2 regions of the Heyndrickxia sp. FSL W8-0496 genome follow, and region 2 is predicted to be linked to the other one. Evidence: a T-box and tRNA genes for the amino acid it is inferred to sense, from the RefSeq annotation. Region 2 holds a T-box; the other holds one or more tRNA genes.
The links. The T-box of region 2 lies ahead of tyrS (tyrosine--tRNA ligase). A T-box ahead of a tRNA ligase gene usually reads a tRNA of that ligase, here a tRNA-Tyr.

Region 1 (9,659 bases), 3.0 Mb from region 2:
GGTAACACTTACTGGAGGCCCGAACCCACGCACGTTGAAAAGTGCGGGGATGAGGTGTGGGTAGCGGAGAAATTCCAATCGAACTTGGAGATAGCTGGTTCTCTCCGAAATAGCTTTAGGGCTAGCCTTAAGGTAAGAGTCTTGGAGGTAGAGCACTGTTTGGACTAGGGGCCCTCATCGGGTTACCGAATTCAGACAAACTCCGAATGCCAATGACTTATCCTTAGGAGTCAGACTGCGAGTGATAAGATCCGTAGTCAAGAGGGAAACAGCCCAGACCACCAGCTAAGGTCCCAAAGTATACGTTAAGTGGAAAAGGATGTGGAGTTGCTTAGACAACCAGGATGTTGGCTTAGAAGCAGCCACCATTTAAAGAGTGCGTAATAGCTCACTGGTCGAGTGACTCTGCGCCGAAAATGTACCGGGGCTAAACGTATCACCGAAGCTGTGGATGGACATCTTATGATGTCCGTGGTAGGAGAGCGTTCTAAGGGCTGCGAAGCTAGACCGTAAGGACTGGTGGAGCGCTTAGAAGTGAGAATGCCGGTATGAGTAGCGAAAGAAGGGTGAGAATCCCTTCCACCGAATGCCTAAGGTTTCCTGAGGAAGGCTCGTCCGCTCAGGGTTAGTCGGGACCTAAGCCGAGGCCGAAAGGCGTAGGCGATGGACAACAGGTTGATATTCCTGTACCACCTCTTCACCGTTTGAACGATGGGGGGACGCAGGAGGATAGGGTAAGCGCACTGCTGGAATAGTGCGTCCAAGCAGTTAGAGGGGTGACGAGGCAAATCCCGTCACCAGATACCTTGAGCTGTGATGGCGAGGGAAATTTAGTACCGAAGTTCCTGATTCCACACTGCCTAGAAAATCCTCTAGTGAGGTGAAAGGTGCCCGTACCGCAAACCGACACAGGTAGGCGAGGAGAGAATCCTAAGGTGAGCGAGAGAACTCTCGTTAAGGAACTCGGCAAAATGACCCCGTAACTTCGGGAGAAGGGGTGCTCTGTTAGGGTGCAAGCCCGAGAGAGCCGCAGTGAATAGGCCCAGGCGACTGTTTAGCAAAAACACAGGTCTCTGCGAAGCCGTAAGGCGAAGTATAGGGGCTGACGCCTGCCCGGTGCTGGAAGGTTAAGAGGAGAGGTTAGTCGCAAGACGAAGCTTTGAATTGAAGCCCCAGTAAACGGCGGCCGTAACTATAACGGTCCTAAGGTAGCGAAATTCCTTGTCAGGTAAGTTCTGACCCGCACGAAAGGCGCAACGATCTGGGCACTGTCTCAACGAGAGACTCGGTGAAATTATAGTACCTGTGAAGATGCAGGTTACCCGCGACAGGACGGAAAGACCCCGTGGAGCTTTACTGCAGCTTGATATTGAATTTTGGTACAGCTTGTACAGGATAGGTAGGAGCCTTTGAAACCGGAGCGCCAGCTTCGGTGGAGGCATCGGTGGGATACTACCCTGGCTGTATTGAAATTCTAACCCGCACCCCTGAATCGGGGTGGGAGACAGTGTCAGGCAGGCAGTTTGACTGGGGCGGTCGCCTCCTAAAAGGTAACGGAGGCGCCCAAAGGTTCCCTCAGAATGGTTGGAAATCATTCGCAGAGTGTAAAGGCACAAGGGAGCTTGACTGCGAGACCTACAAGTCGAGCAGGGACGAAAGTCGGGCTTAGTGATCCGGTGGTTCCGCATGGAAGGGCCATCGCTCAACGGATAAAAGCTACCCCGGGGATAACAGGCTTATCTCCCCCAAGAGTCCACATCGACGGGGAGGTTTGGCACCTCGATGTCGGCTCATCGCATCCTGGGGCTGTAGTCGGTCCCAAGGGTTGGGCTGTTCGCCCATTAAAGCGGTACGCGAGCTGGGTTCAGAACGTCGTGAGACAGTTCGGTCCCTATCCGTCGTGGGCGTAGGAAATTTGAGAGGAGCTGTCCTTAGTACGAGAGGACCGGGATGGACGCACCGCTGGTGTACCAGTTGTCTTGCCAAAGGCATCGCTGGGTAGCTATGTGCGGAAGGGATAAGTGCTGAAAGCATCTAAGCATGAAGCCCCCCTCAAGATGAGATTTCCCTTAGTTTATCTAAATAAGATCCCTGAAAGATGATCAGGTTGATAGGTTCGAGGTGGAAGTGTGGCGACACATGGAGCTGACGAATACTAATAGATCGAAGACTTAACCAAATAGATTTGAGGTTATGAACCGTTACTTCTTGATATATCTAGTTTTGAGGGAATAAACCCTTAACAAAATATAGTCTGGTAATTATGGCAAGAAGGTCACACCCGTTTCCATCCCGAACACGGAAGTTAAGCTTCTTAGCGCCGATGGTAGTTGGGGGCTCTCCCCCTGCAAGAGTAGGACGTTGCCAGGCGATGCCCCTAAATTGGGGCTATTATTTTTCTAAACTATATTAGCAAATTCTGCTAATGTGGCCCGTTGGTCAAGCGGTTAAGACACCGCCCTTTCACGGCGGTAACACGGGTTCGAATCCCGTACGGGTCACCATTTAATAAATTTTTATATTGGAGGATTAGCTCAGCTGGGAGAGCACCTGCCTTACAAGCAGGGGGTCGGCGGTTCGATCCCGTCATCCTCCACCATTAATTATTTTGATAGTGGTTCAATATTTTTTGTATAATAAAATAGTTGAATTTTTTTGACGTTTGAAAAGTCGGAATAAATAATTTACAATATAAATGTACGAGCCTTTGTATTCAAAATTATAGACTACACGATCAATTATTTTACTATGAGCCATTAGCTCAGTTGGTAGAGCATCTGACTTTTAATCAGAGGGTCGAAGGTTCGAGTCCTTCATGGCTCATCAAAGTTTGCTTTGATATAATTTGCGGAAGTAGTTCAGTGGTAGAACACCACCTTGCCAAGGTGGGGGTCGCGGGTTCGAATCCCGTCTTCCGCTCCAAACATACCTTGCCGGGGTGGCGGAACTGGCAGACGCACAGGACTTAAAATCCTGCGGTAGGTGACTACCGTACCGGTTCGATTCCGGTCCTCGGCACTAAGGATTTTTGCAAAGCAAAAGATCCTTCCGTAAAATATCTTACGATATAATATATGCGCCCGTAGCTCAATTGGATAGAGCGTTTGACTACGGATCAAAAGGTTAGGGGTTCGACTCCTCTCGGGCGCGCCATGAACGGGAAGTAGCTCAGCTTGGTAGAGCACATGGTTTGGGACCATGGGGTCGCAGGTTCGAATCCTGTCTTCCCGACCATTATATAATTGGGGCCTTAGCTCAGCTGGGAGAGCGCCTGCTTTGCACGCAGGAGGTCAGCGGTTCGATCCCGCTAGGCTCCACCAATATATAAAATAAACTATGGCGGCGTAGCTCAGCTGGCTAGAGCGTACGGTTCATACCCGTGAGGTCGTGGGTTCGATCCCCTCCGCCGCTACCATAGAGGACCTTTAGCTCAGCTGGTTAGAGCAGACGGCTCATAACCGTCCGGTCGTAGGTTCGAGTCCTACAAGGTCCACCATATATAATTGGAGGAATACCCAAGTCTGGCTGAAGGGATCGGTCTTGAAAACCGACAGGCGGGTTACACCGCGCGGGGGTTCGAATCCCTCTTCCTCCGCCATAACTTCCTATAAAAGTTTTTTTATAATATCGTCGCGGGGTGGAGCAACGAGCGTTACTTCATCGAACAACCGCGAGTTGTACCGATTAAGCTGCTACTAGAGTAAGCATACTGAAATCGGGACAGTTGATGAAAAGATTGGATTAAAAAATTTTTTATAATATCGTCGCGGGGTGGAGCAGTCTGGTAGCTCGTCGGGCTCATAACCCGAAGGTCGCAGGTTCAAATCCTGCCTCCGCAATCATTTCAAGTATTCTTGAAAGAATTTTGGTCCGGTAGTTCAGTTGGTTAGAATGCCTGCCTGTCACGCAGGAGGTCGCGGGTTCGAGTCCCGTCCGGACCGCCATTAATTTATGCAAAAATTAATATGGAGGGGTAGCGAAGTGGCTAAACGCGGCGGACTGTAAATCCGCTCCCTCAGGGTTCGGCGGTTCGAATCCGTCCCCCTCCACCATATATAAAATAGGGGCATAGTTTAAAGGTAGAACTAAGGTCTCCAAAACCTTCAGTGTGGGTTCGATTCCTACTGCCCCTGCCATGGCGGATGTGGCGAAGTGGTTAACGCATCGGATTGTGGTTCCGACATTCGTGGGTTCGATTCCCATCATCCGCCCCATACTTAATGAATGAATATTGCGGGTGTAGTTTAGTGGTAAAACTACAGCCTTCCAAGCTGTTGTCGTGAGTTCGATTCCCATCATCCGCCCCATACTTAATGAATGAATATTGCGGGTGTAGTTTAGTGGTAAAACTACAGCCTTCCAAGCTGTTGTCGTGAGTTCGATTCTCATCACCCGCTCCAAAATACATAAAGGGCCTATAGCTCAGCTGGTTAGAGCGCACGCCTGATAAGCGTGAGGTCGATGGTTCGAGTCCATTTAGGCCCACCATTTTTTATATTTATATTTTCCGCAGTAGCTCAGTGGTAGAGCTATCGGCTGTTAACCGATCGGTCGTAGGTTCGAATCCTACCTGCGGAGCCATTTTTATTTATGATTTCAAGAGCGCATTAGCTCTTTTTTTGTATATTGTATAGTACGTGGTCAAAATAGCCTAGCTTGAAAAGGTTATTTATTTTTGTTATTATACAGAATGAACGTTCAGTATTAATGTTAATATTGGCATTGGAGTTGAAATAGTTGAATAAAAAGAAAATCCAAAGTGAACAAACCAAAAAGCGTGTAGCAGATGCTGCAAGGAATCTTTTTGCTAATAAAGGATATAAAGCAACTTCAATTGAAGATATTGTTGAAGCTACCGGGAGTAGTAAAGGGAATATATATTACCACTTTAAAAGTAAAGAAGGGTTATTTTTATATTTATTAGATGAATGGGATAAAGAGTGGGAACAAAAATGGGTAGAAAAAGAATCATTATATAAAACAACGAAGGAAAAACTTTTTGGGATGGCAGAACAAATGGTTCTTGATGATTTGAATCACCCACTTACAAAAGCAGCTGATGAATTTTTTAATAATGAAGAAAAGACTGGTGAGATTGAAGAACGAATTGCAGAGATGGTAACGGGACATTTGAAATTTAATCAAAAATTAATTCAGCAAGGCATAGATAGTGGTGAATTTAAAAAAGAAGACGTAGAAAGTCTAGCTATTATTCTAGAAAGCTTATTAATTGGTCTAAGCCAGATGTCAAGAAAGTCAACAGTTGAGGAGGCATTAACTTTATACAAATTAGCATTTAATGTATTTTTATTTGGAATATCAACAAGCTCTAATAGATAAAATAAGTGAGGGATTACACCTGGAAGGATGCAGCATAGACCAGGTAAAGGGTAATCCTGTAATTTAATATAGAATGAACGTTCAGTATTTCTTAGTTCATGAGGAGGTTATTTATGTCATTATTGTTCAGAAATAGGGGAGCTATATTGCTTCTTATGCTAAATATATTTTTAATTTTTACGGGAATTGGTCTGGTTATACCTATAATGCCAACTTATATGATCGAGCTACATATTAATGGGAGCATCGTAGGATTACTTGTTGCAGCATTTTCTCTCACCCAGCTACTATTCTCTCCATTTGGTGGGAAACTATCAGATTCAATTGGGAGAAAAAAGATTATTATTGCTGGAATGATCATTTTTGCTGTTTCTGAATGGATATTTGGAGTAGCTAATTCATCATTTCTTCTATTCGCTTCTAGAATGCTAGGAGGAATCGGTGCCGCATTAATTATGCCGTCTGTTATGGCATACGCTGCGGATGTAACATCAACTAAAGAGAGAGCGAAAGGTATGGGCTTTATTAATGCTGCTATAACTACTGGATTTATTATTGGACCAGGAATTGGTGGCTATATAGCTGAATTTGGAATTCGTGTACCATTCTTTGCTGCAGCAGTTGCAGGTGTGGTTGCGGCGATTATTACTTTACTCGTATTACCAGAATCAAATACTAAAAAAGAATCTGAATTAGCACAGCCTATTCAAACAAATAAACAAAGTTTAATCAGTCAATTGCTTCACTCCTATAAGGAGCCATATTTTTTAAGTTTAATCATCGTGTTTGTTATGTCGTTCGGTTTAGCCAACTACGAAACTGTGTTTGGATTGTTTGTTGATCAAAAGTTTGGGTTTTCACCGAAAGATATTGCGTTTATTATAACATTCGGGTCTATCTCAGGTGCAGTAGTACAAATGACTATATTCGGATGGATGCTAAATCGCTTTGGAGAGAGGAAAGTTATTTCATCTTGTTTAATTATTGCAAGTCTATTTGTATTATTAACTCTATTTGTGCATAAGTATTGGTTGATTGTTGTAGTCACCTTCATTGTGTTCTTATCAATTGATATTTTACGACCTGCCATTGGAACACAGATGTCGAAAATGGCTCAGGATCAACAAGGATATGTAGCTGGATTAAACTCCGCTTACACAAGTCTGGGGAATATCATGGGTCCGATAGTGGCTGGTTTCCTATTTGATATGAATGTTAATTATCCATATGTTTCAGCTTTTATCGTTCTTTTCGCCTGTTTTGTTTTGTCAATCCGGGCAGCAAGAAAGGTTGACAGCATAAATACCCAAGTTAAACTAAGGAAAAGCTAAAATAGATATTTTTTTAAAAGATTCAGTTGTACTACTGAGTCTTTTTTTATTTTATTCATAGGATATTTTCGTAATTATATCGAATATGGTTGACTATGTAGTATGCAGGAACGAAGAAAGGAGAAATGAGATGGGAAATCTACTTCATCTGATTGATTGGAAAGAAAAAAATAATAGGGAAATGGATAAACTTTTATCCGGTAAGGAAACATTAACCGTTCAATCGATGAATTCTGGATATGAAGCTGAAGTAGTCAAAATTATTCATCAAGGCGATCAATTTGTACTTAAAGTATGGAATAGGGACTCTAACCCAAATATTCAATTTCAATATCATTTATTGCAAATGCTTACTCAAAGAGAGGTTCCTGTTTCAAGGCCATTAGCATGGGGAGTGGATAGCAAAGAAAATAAAGTATTATTAACAACATATGATGGACACCCTTTTCAAACATTTAGTAGCAAAAACATCACTGAGATGGCACGGATTTTATCAAAAATACATGGGATATCTCCATATCAAATTAAAAATGCTAATCTACCAAAGTATCAATTTATCGATTATTTTTTTTCCGGGATTGAGGAACACCCAGATCTTAGTCAATTATTAATCCAGTTGGTAAAAAAAGCGCAATTAGCACAGAGTGATTTCATTCATGGAGATTATCATTTTGAAAATATCGTAGAAGAAACGGAAACATTTACAGTTATAGATTGGACAAATGCTCAATTAGGGGATAAAAGATATGATTTTGCTTGGAGTGTATTTCTATTAAAAATTTATGGGATATCAGAAAAACATGCTTCATTATTTCGTTCAGTTTATATATCGTAACATTCTATTAGTCAGGATGGAGAAGAGCTATTGGAAGCAATAGCTTGTATTAGATGGTTTTTATTTTATAGAAAAAATAGAATCCCTATCCGCAATAATACTTTAGACAAGGTTCAAAGAATAATAAAAAATAACCCTTATCTTATAAAAACTGCTTTTTTTATACGTAATTAAGAAAGGAACGAGGCTTAAATGAATATAGAAAAACTTTTTAATGAATTTCCTATTTTGATAGCAGATAAATTTACATTGTTAAAAATTGAAGAGGATCATCTGAATGATGTGTTTGCTATATATGACAATGAGAAAGTATTTGAATTTTGTGGAATTATTCCAAAACATAATAAGGCAACCGTAAAAAAAATGATTAGTCATTTTGAGCGCGATTTTAATAATAAGAAAAGAATAAAGTGGGGAATTGTTAAACATTCTGAGTGTAAATTAGTTGGAATTATAGAAGCATTTGATTTTAATCAAAAAATTAATATGGTGACAATCGGCTATTATTTAGCGGAATCCTATTGGGGAAAAGGGATTGCATCAGCCGCTGTAAGTAAAGTAGTGGAGTTTCTATTCAATGAGGTAGATGTGAATAGAATTCAAGCGGATGTGATGCCGTTAAATGATGCATCAAAAAAGGTATTGTTAAAAAACGGCTTTCTAAAAGAAGGATTACTGAGGGAAGCAACGATTTGGTCAGGTAAAGGCATTATAGATATAGAGATTTATAGTATCTTAAAAAGGAATTATCTTAAAGAGAGTATAGGAGAACCACCAATATAAACGGTTTAAATTAATCAATCTCTTTCATTATACTAAAAAGTTCCTATTAAAATGTCAAAATACTCTATCATTCGCTATTTTATATGAAAATTTTGTAGATTAAATGTGAAATTTTAGATAAAATAGTATTCTTTTAACATTTTTTATCATTTACATGTTATGATATGTTAGTATGATTACGGATTAATAGGAATAAGGAGAGGAATAATGATTAAGAGAATTAAAGCATTGTGTGTCCTTGTAATTGTCGTATTAGTTGCACTTTCTTCAAACTTTAATGTCTCAGCAGCAACACTTGTTGGGAAAGATCTATATACAATGAAGAATGTTTCAATCGAGATTAATGGAAAAACAGCTTCTATCAAATCGTCTATTTTGAATAAAAAAGGTCATCTTTTATTACCAATGAGAGAATTATATGAAGCACTTGGTGCACAAGTGTCATGGGATCCAAAGAAGAAAACAGCAAGTTCGATTAGAAATGGAAAACGTGTGGATCTTACGATTAATTCTAAGACTGCCAGGGTGGATGGAGTAAACGTTTCAATGGAAGTCGCTCCTCTACTTTATAAGAATAGAACATATTTCCCTCTAAGATTCGCCAGTGAAAATTTCGATGGGATCGTTGTTTGGAATGAAGGAAAACAAAAGGTTGAAATTACATTAGATCAATCAAACGGAAGTAATCCTCCTCCTACTCCAAATGTACCGGAGGGAGAAAAGTATACGTTATATATTAATAATCAGAAGATAATGATGGACGATCCAGTTATCATTAAAGAGGGTAGGACATATATTCCTGCTAAATATTTTTATAATTATGTTGAGGATTCATCAGGTTTATGGGTATCTGATCGAGTGTTTGAAATGTTGTTAGCTGGACTTAGCTTCCAATTTACAGATGGAAGCAACAATATATTAGTCAATCAAGAACCTGTTTCTATAGATGAGAAACCATTTATCAAATCAGGAGAAATGTATGTTCCTGCTCCTTTTCTTGTTAAAGCTTTAGGGGGGAATTTACGTAATCTTGTTGACAGAAAAGAAATCTATATTACGTTTAATGATTATATGTTTTATAGTGAGTTTTTGGAAAAACAGGAAGGTTCAACTCCTAAACCTCAATATATACCAAATGCTCAATTAGAAGGTTCACGAAATTTATTAGTTAGTGACAATCCGGAGAAAATTAATGCATATATGTTATACGGAACTACAGCAACACTTTCAATGCAAGAGGTTCAAACAACTTCAGCAACAAATGAGCACCGAGTATTTGGGTGGCATTTAAATGAACTAGGTACAAAAGCTAAAATAGCCATTACTATTCAAAATATCTCGGATACAAATAGTATTAAAATTACGAATTC
Region 2 (9,659 bases):
CAACAATTAACTGAAGACTTTACTTTGAAGGAAAAAACGGGTAAAAGTAAAGTTCCAAAGGGTTATTTATTTGTTCTTGGGGATAATCGCTTAGTAAGTAAAGATAGCCGATATTTCGGTGTCATTCCAATGGATTCTGTCATAGGAAAGGTGAAAATTCGCTTTTGGCCATTAAATGAGTTTGATTATTTTAAATAAGTTTTAAAGAGAGAAGGGCTGTCTACAAATGTGTTCATACACTAATGGGACAACCCTTTTTTTATAATCATTTTTAACGAGACGTTTGCTGTCTAATAAAATGTAATAAACGTTCCACAGTTTGTTTGTTTTTTTCTGTGATTTCTGGTTTTCTTGGTATAGGTTTGTACATATTTTCCGGATCTTCCCATGCGGTTGCTAATGGTATCGGTGCTTTTGCTTTCCACTTATTGACCCATGAAGTTGGAAGTTCACCTTTTACATCTGGATAATTGTTCATTTCTAGCCAAATAAGTGACCATGCTCTAGGAACAACTCTCCAAATATCATATCCACCTCCACCAACAGCAATCCATCTTCCATCACAATATTGATGAGCAAGTTGGTGTGCAAGCTTTGGAATTTTTTTATATATATTAATAGAAGCAGATAAATGGGTAAGTGGGTCATAGTAGTGTGAGTCTGCACCATTTTGAGTAAGAATAACATCAGGTTTAAAATAGGCAGCAACTTCCCTCAAAGCTGTTTCGTAACAGTAGAGCCAAGATTCATCTTCAGTAAATGCATCCACTGGTATATTGAATGAATATCCATAACCCTTACCACTACCCCATTCATTGACATTACCTGTCCCGGGAAATAAATATCTTCCGGTTTCATGAATTGAGAATGTACAGACTGATTCATCATCGTAAAATGACCATTGAACTCCGTCCCCATGATGGGCATCAGTATCAATATATAGAACTCTAGCATTATACTTTTTTTGTAAATATTTGATAGCTACTGAACTATCATTGTAAACACAAAATCCGGAAGCTTTCCCCCTGAATCCATGATGCAATCCTCCGCCTAGATGTACAGCATGTCGACTTTGTCCTGTCATTACTTGATCCACTGCCGTCAATGTACCACCAACAAGTAGGGCACTTGCTTCATGCATTCCAGAAAAAATGGGTGTGTCCTCTGTACCTAATCCATAATTTTCTGCAGTTTCTTCTGATAAACGTCCATTTCCCGCACTTTTCACCGCTTCTATGTAGGATGAATCATGTATTAAGCAAAGCTCTTCATCAGTTGCCATTCTAGGAGGTATGATATCTTCATTTGTTATAGCATTGAGTTCTTTTAATAAATCTAATGTTAATGTCAATCGGAATTGATTAAATGGATGGTCCTTTGAAAAACGATAAGAAAGAAGTTCATCTGAGTAAATAAAAACCGCTTCTTTTGTCATAATGACATTCCAGGCATATTTGGCCATAATACTTGGTAGCCATTTTTTTTAAGATGCTCAATTACAATGATTGGGTTCATTGTTTGAATTCGAAAAACTAGTATTTTATGGTTTGGATCTTTCTTATCGGGATATACGAGCACGCTATGAACATTAACATGATATTGATTGAATATGCCTGTGACTTCGTGTAAAACTCCAGTACGGTTCCGCACTTTAATTTCAATTTGTGAGCCAGGTTGATTGGCTCCAGTTAATTCAACCATAGTTCGGAGGATGTCAGTACCAGTGATAATACCAACTACCTTTTTATTTACGACAATAGGTAAACAACCAATTCGATGTTCATATAAGATACCAGCCACTTCTTCGACAAAGTCTAAAGGATGACCGGTAATTACGTTTGGATTCATTATTTGCTCAAGAGGGATTGTCAATTCTTTTTCCAACCGCTTCTTTTCGAATAGGGGGGATGGAGTTGCATCCTTAATATCACGTTCTGTCACCAAACCTAATAAATGCTGTTCGCTGTCAACGATAGGAATATGACGGATTTTTTTTTCCCTCATAATCAATAAAGCAGAGTGAATCGTATCTTCAGGCTGTAATGTAATAACATCTGTTTTCATTATTTCCTCAATGATCATGCCATTCAACTCCTTGTTTAAGTCATTGACTAATACATAAATCGATTCATGAACCGTAATTGATCAAATTTTTGAACCGAATCATAATCTACTCTTTTTCCGATTCTGACCATTAAACAGTTGGCAGGATGAGAGCTAATTTCAGGGTCATCCGTTGCAAACCATTCTAGCCCGCCTGCTCCCATCATTTTTTCCATCACCTTTCGATACTCCCAGACATTTAGTCCGGTTCCTTTTAAATCCCAGTGCCAATAATATTCAGTCGTAATGGTAATATAATCTTCCATTGCATCATCCATCATTGACACCCTTAACAAGCTTTTTCCAACAGAGCAACCTCTAAATTCTGGTATTACCTCAATTGCCCCTAGTTCTATTAAATTTTCCATTTTTCCTTGCGACCATCTCTCGAGTGGATCGGGGTATAGATATGTTACATAGCCAACAATGGTATTAAATTGTCTAGCAATGATAATTCTACCTTCTGGTAAATTAGCGATTTCAATTAGAGCTTTATGCTGTTGATTGGGAGGACGAAAAGCAACTAAATCTTGATGAAATTCATAACCTGCTAATTGTTCTGAAGAAATTGGACCTTCTATAATTAGACTGCCTTTTGTTGTCTTTAATTCCATCGCATTATATGTTTTTTTATGTTCCATAGTAACACCTCCTATTTCAGCATTTTTATTTAATATACTAAATTTTCATAACAGGATTTCGTACTTATTATACATGATAAGATGATTATCTTAAGAGTAAACTTATGAATGTTTTTAAAATTTTTTAAAAGGTGTAGAAATTATATATTCATAACAGTTCTAAATTCCATTATGCTACTTCCGAAAATTTAAATTTTTTGTGAAATATTTTATTTTATAATATAATAATAGTGTGAATTTTTTAAAAAGGGGGATTTGTAATGAAATTAGTAACGCTGCCATCTGTAAAAGGTGATTATAATCTTAAAAGCTATGAAGATATGTATAATAGTTTTGACTGGAAGGATGTAGAACAAGCCTTCTCATGGTCCGAAACAGGTAAAGTGAATATGGCGTATGAAGCGATAGATCGTCATGCAAATACCTTTCGCAAAAATAAAGTAGCCCTATATTATCGGGATGAAACTAGAAATGAAAAATACACTTTTAAAGAAATGAAAGATCTTTCCAATAAAGCAGGAAATGTTTTTAAAGCATATGGAAATGTTGAAAAAGGGGATCGGGTCTTTATTTTCATGCCTAGATCTCCAGAGTTATATATAGCCACTCTTGGAGCGATTAAATTAGGTGCCATCGTTGGTCCACTTTTCGAAGCATTTATGGAGGGGGCGGTAAAAGACCGCTTAGAGGACAGTGAAGCTAAGGTTTTAGTAACAACACCTGAATTGTTAAAACGTGTACCTGTAGATCAATTACCTGCTCTTAAAACAATATTTATTGTCGGTTCGGATATTGAAGAAGATGATAAATATCTTGATTTTTTAAAGCATGTAAAAACTGCATCAAAAGATTTAGAAATTGAATGGGTGGATCGTACTGATGGCTTAATTCTACACTATACATCTGGTTCAACAGGTAAGCCAAAGGGTGTGCTCCATGTTCATAATGCGATGATTCAACAGTATCAAACGGCAAAATGGGTACTAGATTTACAAGAAGAGGATATTTATTGGTGTACAGCTGATCCTGGCTGGGTTACCGGTACTTCCTATGGAATCTTCGGTCCATGGTTAACAGGAACTTCAAATGTTATTGTTGGTGGACGTTTTAAACCAGAGGATTGGTATAAAACAATTGAAGACTTTAGTGTAACTGTATGGTATAGTGCGCCAACCGCATTTCGTATGTTAATGGGAGCTGGGGATGAAATTATTAAGAAATTTGATTTAAGTTGCCTTAGACATGTTTTAAGTGTGGGTGAGCCGTTAAATCCTGAAGTAATCCGTTGGGGGATGAAGGTATTTAATAAACGTATCCACGATACATGGTGGATGACAGAAACAGGTGCACATTTAATTTGTAATTATCCTTGTATGGAAATTAAACCTGGATCGATGGGTAAACCAATTCCGGGTGTGGAAGCAGCGATTATTGATGATCAAGGAAATGAACTGCCTCCGAATAGAATGGGAAATTTAGCGATTAAAAAAGGTTGGCCATCAATGATGCACACAATTTGGAATAACCAAGCAAAATATGACTCATATTTTTTTCCGTCAGGATGGTATGTTTCAGGGGATTCAGCCTATATGGATGAAGATGGATATTTCTGGTTCCAAGGAAGAGTGGACGATGTAATTATGACCTCTGGGGAACGTGTGGGCCCATTTGAGGTAGAGAGCAAATTATTAGAACATCCAGCGGTCGCTGAGGCGGGAGTTATTGGGAAACCAGATCCAGTTCGTGGTGAAATTATTAAAGCATTTGTTGCTTTATTAGAGGGATATGAAGAATCAGATGAACTAAAAGAGGAAATTCGTCAATTCGTGAAAACGGGTTTAGCGGCTCATGCAGCTCCTAGGGAAATTGAATTCCGTGATAAACTTCCGAAAACAAGAAGTGGAAAAATCATGCGTAGAGTCCTTAAAGCATGGGAGTTAGATCTTCCTACTGGAGATTTATCTACGATGGAGGACTAAATAAAGGAAGTTTTCAGCAGATAGTTATTCGAAAAACTTTACTTAAATAGCAACAATCTTTGAGAAAAGAGCCTAAATGTAATATGTTTAGGCATAGAGTAGGTAAGAGCAAGGCTCTTGATTAGAGCTGACAAGATGTCTTAACTTTGTAATCAATATTAAATATTATCGCTTTAAAATAAACAAAAAGCCCGCATCGATGATGCGGGCTTTTTAAAGTCATTGAAATGATTACGGATTTGGTATCGTATCTTCATCTCCTGGATTTTCTTCATTATTAGTATTCTTGTCATTTTCATCAGGTGTCTCATTTTCAGGTGGTTTTTCTTGTTTGATCGTACCAATTGTGACTTTATTGGAAGGACCTGATTGTTTTCCAGCAATGTCAACTGCTACAACAAAATATTCACCATTTCCCAATGATATGGATAAATTGGACCCAGCGTGAATAGAGCCCACCTGCTGACCGCCACTTGTAAAGACACGATATCCAATTACATCTGGACTTCCCGAAGCACTCCAAACTAATTTATTACCAGAGACATTGGCATTTACCGATGAAGGTGCTTTACCATCATCACTCATTTTATTTTCTGGTGCCATGATTTTTTCCCATAAAGGGTGACCCTCTGGGATTATTTGATTTGCATCGATCTTACCACCTTGTGATAGTTTCTTGATAAAATCAGGATTTAGCATCAGACCAGATTGAGAAAACTCTGCAGGTGTAGAATCAAGTGCCATATATTTCTTTCCATTTATGACTACATATTTACCTTGAATTAGACTATTGTCTACTTCAGTTGGAACATATTTTGCGTTAAATAAGTCAGTACGAACTAATCCAGCACTGGAACACCCTTGAGAAGGAAGCATACCTGAAATTGCACAGAAGGATCGTTGGACAATTCCACTAGGCATCTTAAATCGTTCCTTTGTAGCAATTAAATTTGGATCTGCATCATAGGCAGAATTTATCAACTTACTCCATATTTGATAGTTTCTATGATCATATCCTCGTACTTGGCTACTTGGTGTATCATATCCTATCCAAGTACCAAATGTAATATTGGGATTCGAAGCAACAAGCCATGCATCATTATAGTCATTACTTGTTCCTGTTTTGCCTGCCCAGTCAGTTGAAAAGTTCAACATTCCAGGTACGGAGGCAGCAGTACCATATTTAAAAACATCTCTCATCATATCCAGCATTAAATATGAAGTTTGGCTACTGAATACGTCAACAGGCTCTACTTTATGCTTATAGATAATCTTCCCGTCTTGGTCAGTGATTTTATCGATCATATAGGCATCAATAAATTTACCATTATTTGCGAAGGTAGTATAAGCATTAACGTTTTCTTCAACTGTTACTCCCTTTGTTAAACCTCCTAAGGCCACACTCAATACTTCATAATCAACATCTGTTAAATCGGAGAATCCCATTTTAGCAAGATATTGAGCTGGTCTTTTATTAATGATACGTTGATAAACTTTTATCGCAGTTACATTATGTGATTTAGCCAAAGCTTCTCGAGTGGTTACAAGGCCATAATATTTTCCTGTAACATAATTGCTTGGCCATGCTCTTCCTTCAACTCTAATTCCAGTATCAGAATCTGCAATTACCGTTCCAGGTGCGGTAACGCCCATCTCCATTGCAGGTGCATAAACGAGTAAAGGCTTCATCGTTGATCCATTTGGTCGTCTTCCTTGGGTAGCATGATTTAGTTGCTCTTGCTTGAAGTCTCTACCCCCAACAAAACTAAGTATTTTACCTGTTTTGTTTTCTATCATGATGCCCCCAATTTGAACGGGTTCGACATAGGATTCTTCTTCACCTGTTTCCTTATTAACTCTAGTTACAGTTTTATCAGGACCGTAGTTTTTGAACTCATCTTTAGTCTTCTGCATATTATCATAGATCTTTTTATTAATGGTTGTATGAATGTTATAACCATTTTGTCTAATATTACGATCTGCTAGAGTGATATATTTTTCGTACAACTTAGCATTTTTATTTAGATCTTTTTCTTTATAACCATCTTTTTCTGCAAGCATAATAGCTATAATATTTTTTGCCCGTTGTTCAATTTCGTTTGTTAGCCATGGATATTTATCAAGTGGATTTTTTTGAGGCTTTATAAAATCTTTAACAATATCATAATTGATCGTTTCTTTGTATTGTTTATCTGTAATATATCCATTTTCATTCATACGGTGTAGAACTAGTTTCATCCGATTTAAACCAGGTTCTAAGCCTTCCTTACTTTTTAGCTTGCCATCATTTGTAAAAGGTGTGTACATAAAAGGGCTTTGTGGTAAACCTGCAATAAAGGCTGATTGTGCTAAATTTAAATCTTTTGCTGAGACACCAAATATTCCTTTAGCAGCTGATTCAACCCCACCAATATTTTGACCAGATGAATTTCTTCCAAATGTAGAAACATTCATATACGCTTCTAAAATCTCATCTTTCTTAAAGAATTGTTCAAGTCGAAGAGCTAAGAGAACTTCTTTAGCCTTTCGATCAAAAGAGACTTCATTTGTAAGTATTTGGTTTTTTATTATTTGCTGTGTTAATGTACTACCTCCAGTTTGCATTGAGGAATTGGTTACTTCTTGAAATACTGCACGTAGTAGGGCTTTTGGCACGATACCATTATGTTCATAGAAATATTTATCTTCCGTTGCGATTAAGGCGTCTTTGAGGTATTTTGACACATTTTCAATTTTTACTTCTTCACGTTCTAAATCAGAGCGTACTTTTCCTAAATAAACATTATCTGCAAAGTAAAGATTGGAGGTTTCCTCATAATTATAAATATCTTTTTTCATTTGGGCGTATGAACGAGTAGGTTCATCTTTCACTAGTGAGGCGAAATACCCTGCACCGATCCCTCCAGCAAATGCTCCACCTATAATACAAACAATAAATAATATTAATAATAAGTTCCAGATAACTCCATAGGTTATTCTTGAATTTTTTTGTAGTCTTTCATTTTGGAAAAAAGAGAAAAACTTTTGGAGAGTTTTTACCCATTTGTTTGATGTTTCTTTCATTATATACCCCCTTAAAATCACCTACATTATAGCATAATTTACTATGGAAAATGTTAAAATCGATCGAATTCTGAAATTAATTGACATTCATTTTTATTTATGTTTAAAATAGATTAAGTTTTCATACACAACTACATAGAATAAGCATTGAGAGGAAAAAGTAGTCTTTCTATCCCTGTTATTGTAGAGAGTCGATGGTTGGTGAGAATCGATACAAATAGCTTAGATGAATTACTTCCTGGAGCTTTTACTGTGAAAAAAGTAAGTAGCAGTAAACGGATTAAACCGTTATAGAATAAGAGTGGAGAAATTATATTTTTCTCAAGTTGGGTGGTACCACGGTAAATAGTCGTCCCTTCGCATGATTGCGAAGGGACGTTTTTATTTCTCTACAAATTTCTAATTGAATTGGTTTTTCAGAAAATCATTCACTAATTGAAAACTACATTTTTTACATGAAGGAGAGGTAGCATGAATTTATTAGAGGAATTACAATGGAGAGGTATTATTTATCAGCAAACAGATGAGGATGGAATCAGTGAAGTATTAGATAAGGAAAAAATTTCTTTGTACTGTGGAATTGACCCAACTGCTGATAGTATGCATATTGGTCATTTACTTCCATTTTTAACATTAAGAAGATTTCAAAGGGAAGGGCATCGTCCCATCGTTTTAGTTGGTGGAGCTACTGGCCTCATCGGAGATCCAAGTGGTAAGAAGGAAGAACGTAAGCTTCAAACATTAGAAACCGTTGAATATAATGTGAAAAGTATTAAGCAACAACTGGAACAAATCTTTGATTTTGAAGGCGAAAATGGCGCAATTATGACGAATAACTATGATTGGGCAGGATCAATGGATTTAGTCACATTTTTACGTGACTACGGGAAATACATTGGTGTTAATTATATGCTAGCAAAAGATACAATTGCATCTCGCCTTGATACAGGTATTTCATTTACTGAGTTTACTTATACGATTTTACAAGCTATTGATTTTTACCATCTACACAAAAATCATAACTGTAGAATGCAAATTGGTGGAAGTGACCAATGGGGAAATATTACAACTGGTTTAGAGCTGATTCGTAAAATGAATCCTGAAGGGGAAAAAGCCTTTGGCTTAACGATTCCTTTAGTGACAAAAGCAGATGGAACGAAATTTGGTAAAACAGAAAGTGGCGCAATATGGTTAGATCCAGAAAAGACATCACCATATGAATTCTATCAATTTTGGATTAATACAGCAGATGCAGATGTTGTGAAGTATCTTAAATACTTTACCTTCTTATCTCGTGAGGAAATCGAGAAGCTTGAGAAAGCTGTTGAAGAAGAACCACATTTACGTCATGCACAAAAAGCATTAGCAGAAGAAATGACTCGTTTAATTCATGGCGAAGATTCGTTAAAGCAAGCTATAAAAATTACAGATGCTCTTTTCAGTGGAGAAGTAAAAAATTTGACAGCTGAAGAAATAAAACAAGGCTTTAAAGATGTTCCATCATTTAATTTCAGTAATAGCGAAGAAATAGGGTTAGTTGACTTATTAGTGGAAGCTAAAATTTCACCTTCTAAACGACAAGCTCGTGAAGATATTCAGAATGGAGCAGTCTATATAAATGGTGATAGAAATACAGATGTACAGTATGTGTTAGGTGAACAGGATCGTATTGAAGAGCAATTTACGATTATACGTAGAGGGAAGAAAAAGTATTTCCTTATCCGTTATTAATGATAATAGATAAAAATAATCTGCACCATAATTGTTAGAATCAATAACATTAACAATAGTGGTGCAGTTTTTTCTGGTTATATCCTTTAACTATGTTTCCAATGAAGGTAAAAAAATTTTAGTAGTTTAATTTAGTTAAGTT

Region 1: it has a tRNA-Tyr gene. The T-box ahead of tyrS (tyrosine--tRNA ligase) is inferred to sense a tRNA for this amino acid. The anticodon was not compared.

The regions. Positions count from the first base shown of each region.
Region 1 is NZ_JBBOXX010000001.1:4,593,579-4,603,237, reverse strand. Features, by position in the region: rRNA gene NST63_RS23385 (23S ribosomal RNA) at 1-2,179, shown strand, start outside; rRNA gene rrf (5S ribosomal RNA) at 2,254-2,370, shown strand; tRNA gene NST63_RS23375 (tRNA-Glu) at 2,430-2,504, shown strand; tRNA gene NST63_RS23370 (tRNA-Val) at 2,524-2,599, shown strand; tRNA gene NST63_RS23365 (tRNA-Lys) at 2,751-2,823, shown strand; tRNA gene NST63_RS23360 (tRNA-Gly) at 2,848-2,922, shown strand; tRNA gene NST63_RS23355 (tRNA-Leu) at 2,933-3,018, shown strand; tRNA gene NST63_RS23350 (tRNA-Arg) at 3,077-3,153, shown strand; tRNA gene NST63_RS23345 (tRNA-Pro) at 3,158-3,234, shown strand; tRNA gene NST63_RS23340 (tRNA-Ala) at 3,245-3,320, shown strand; tRNA gene NST63_RS23335 (tRNA-Met) at 3,339-3,415, shown strand; tRNA gene NST63_RS23330 (tRNA-Ile) at 3,420-3,496, shown strand; tRNA gene NST63_RS23325 (tRNA-Ser) at 3,506-3,598, shown strand; tRNA gene NST63_RS23320 (tRNA-Met) at 3,766-3,839, shown strand; tRNA gene NST63_RS23315 (tRNA-Asp) at 3,868-3,944, shown strand; tRNA gene NST63_RS23310 (tRNA-Tyr) at 3,968-4,052, shown strand; tRNA gene NST63_RS23305 (tRNA-Trp) at 4,063-4,136, shown strand; tRNA gene NST63_RS23300 (tRNA-His) at 4,139-4,214, shown strand; tRNA gene NST63_RS23295 (tRNA-Gly) at 4,234-4,307, shown strand; tRNA gene NST63_RS23290 (tRNA-Gly) at 4,327-4,400, shown strand; tRNA gene NST63_RS23285 (tRNA-Ile) at 4,412-4,488, shown strand; tRNA gene NST63_RS23280 (tRNA-Asn) at 4,507-4,581, shown strand; gene NST63_RS23275 (TetR/AcrR family transcriptional regulator) at 4,738-5,340, shown strand; gene NST63_RS23270 (MFS transporter) at 5,454-6,671, shown strand; gene NST63_RS23265 (aminoglycoside phosphotransferase family protein) at 6,802-7,506, shown strand; gene NST63_RS23260 (GNAT family N-acetyltransferase) at 7,699-8,289, shown strand; gene NST63_RS23255 (stalk domain-containing protein) at 8,497-9,659, shown strand, end outside.
Region 2 is NZ_JBBOXX010000001.1:1,552,999-1,562,657, forward strand. Features, by position in the region: gene lepB (signal peptidase I) at 1-198, shown strand, start outside; gene NST63_RS07755 (acetoin utilization protein AcuC) at 272-1,435, opposite strand; gene NST63_RS07760 (acetoin utilization AcuB family protein) at 1,432-2,082, opposite strand; gene NST63_RS07765 (GNAT family N-acetyltransferase) at 2,112-2,744, opposite strand; gene acsA (acetate--CoA ligase) at 3,005-4,723, shown strand; gene NST63_RS07775 (transglycosylase domain-containing protein) at 4,955-7,786, opposite strand; T-box leader at 7,925-8,146, shown strand; gene tyrS (tyrosine--tRNA ligase) at 8,258-9,517, shown strand; gene NST63_RS07785 (ImmA/IrrE family metallo-endopeptidase) at 9,636-9,659, opposite strand, start outside.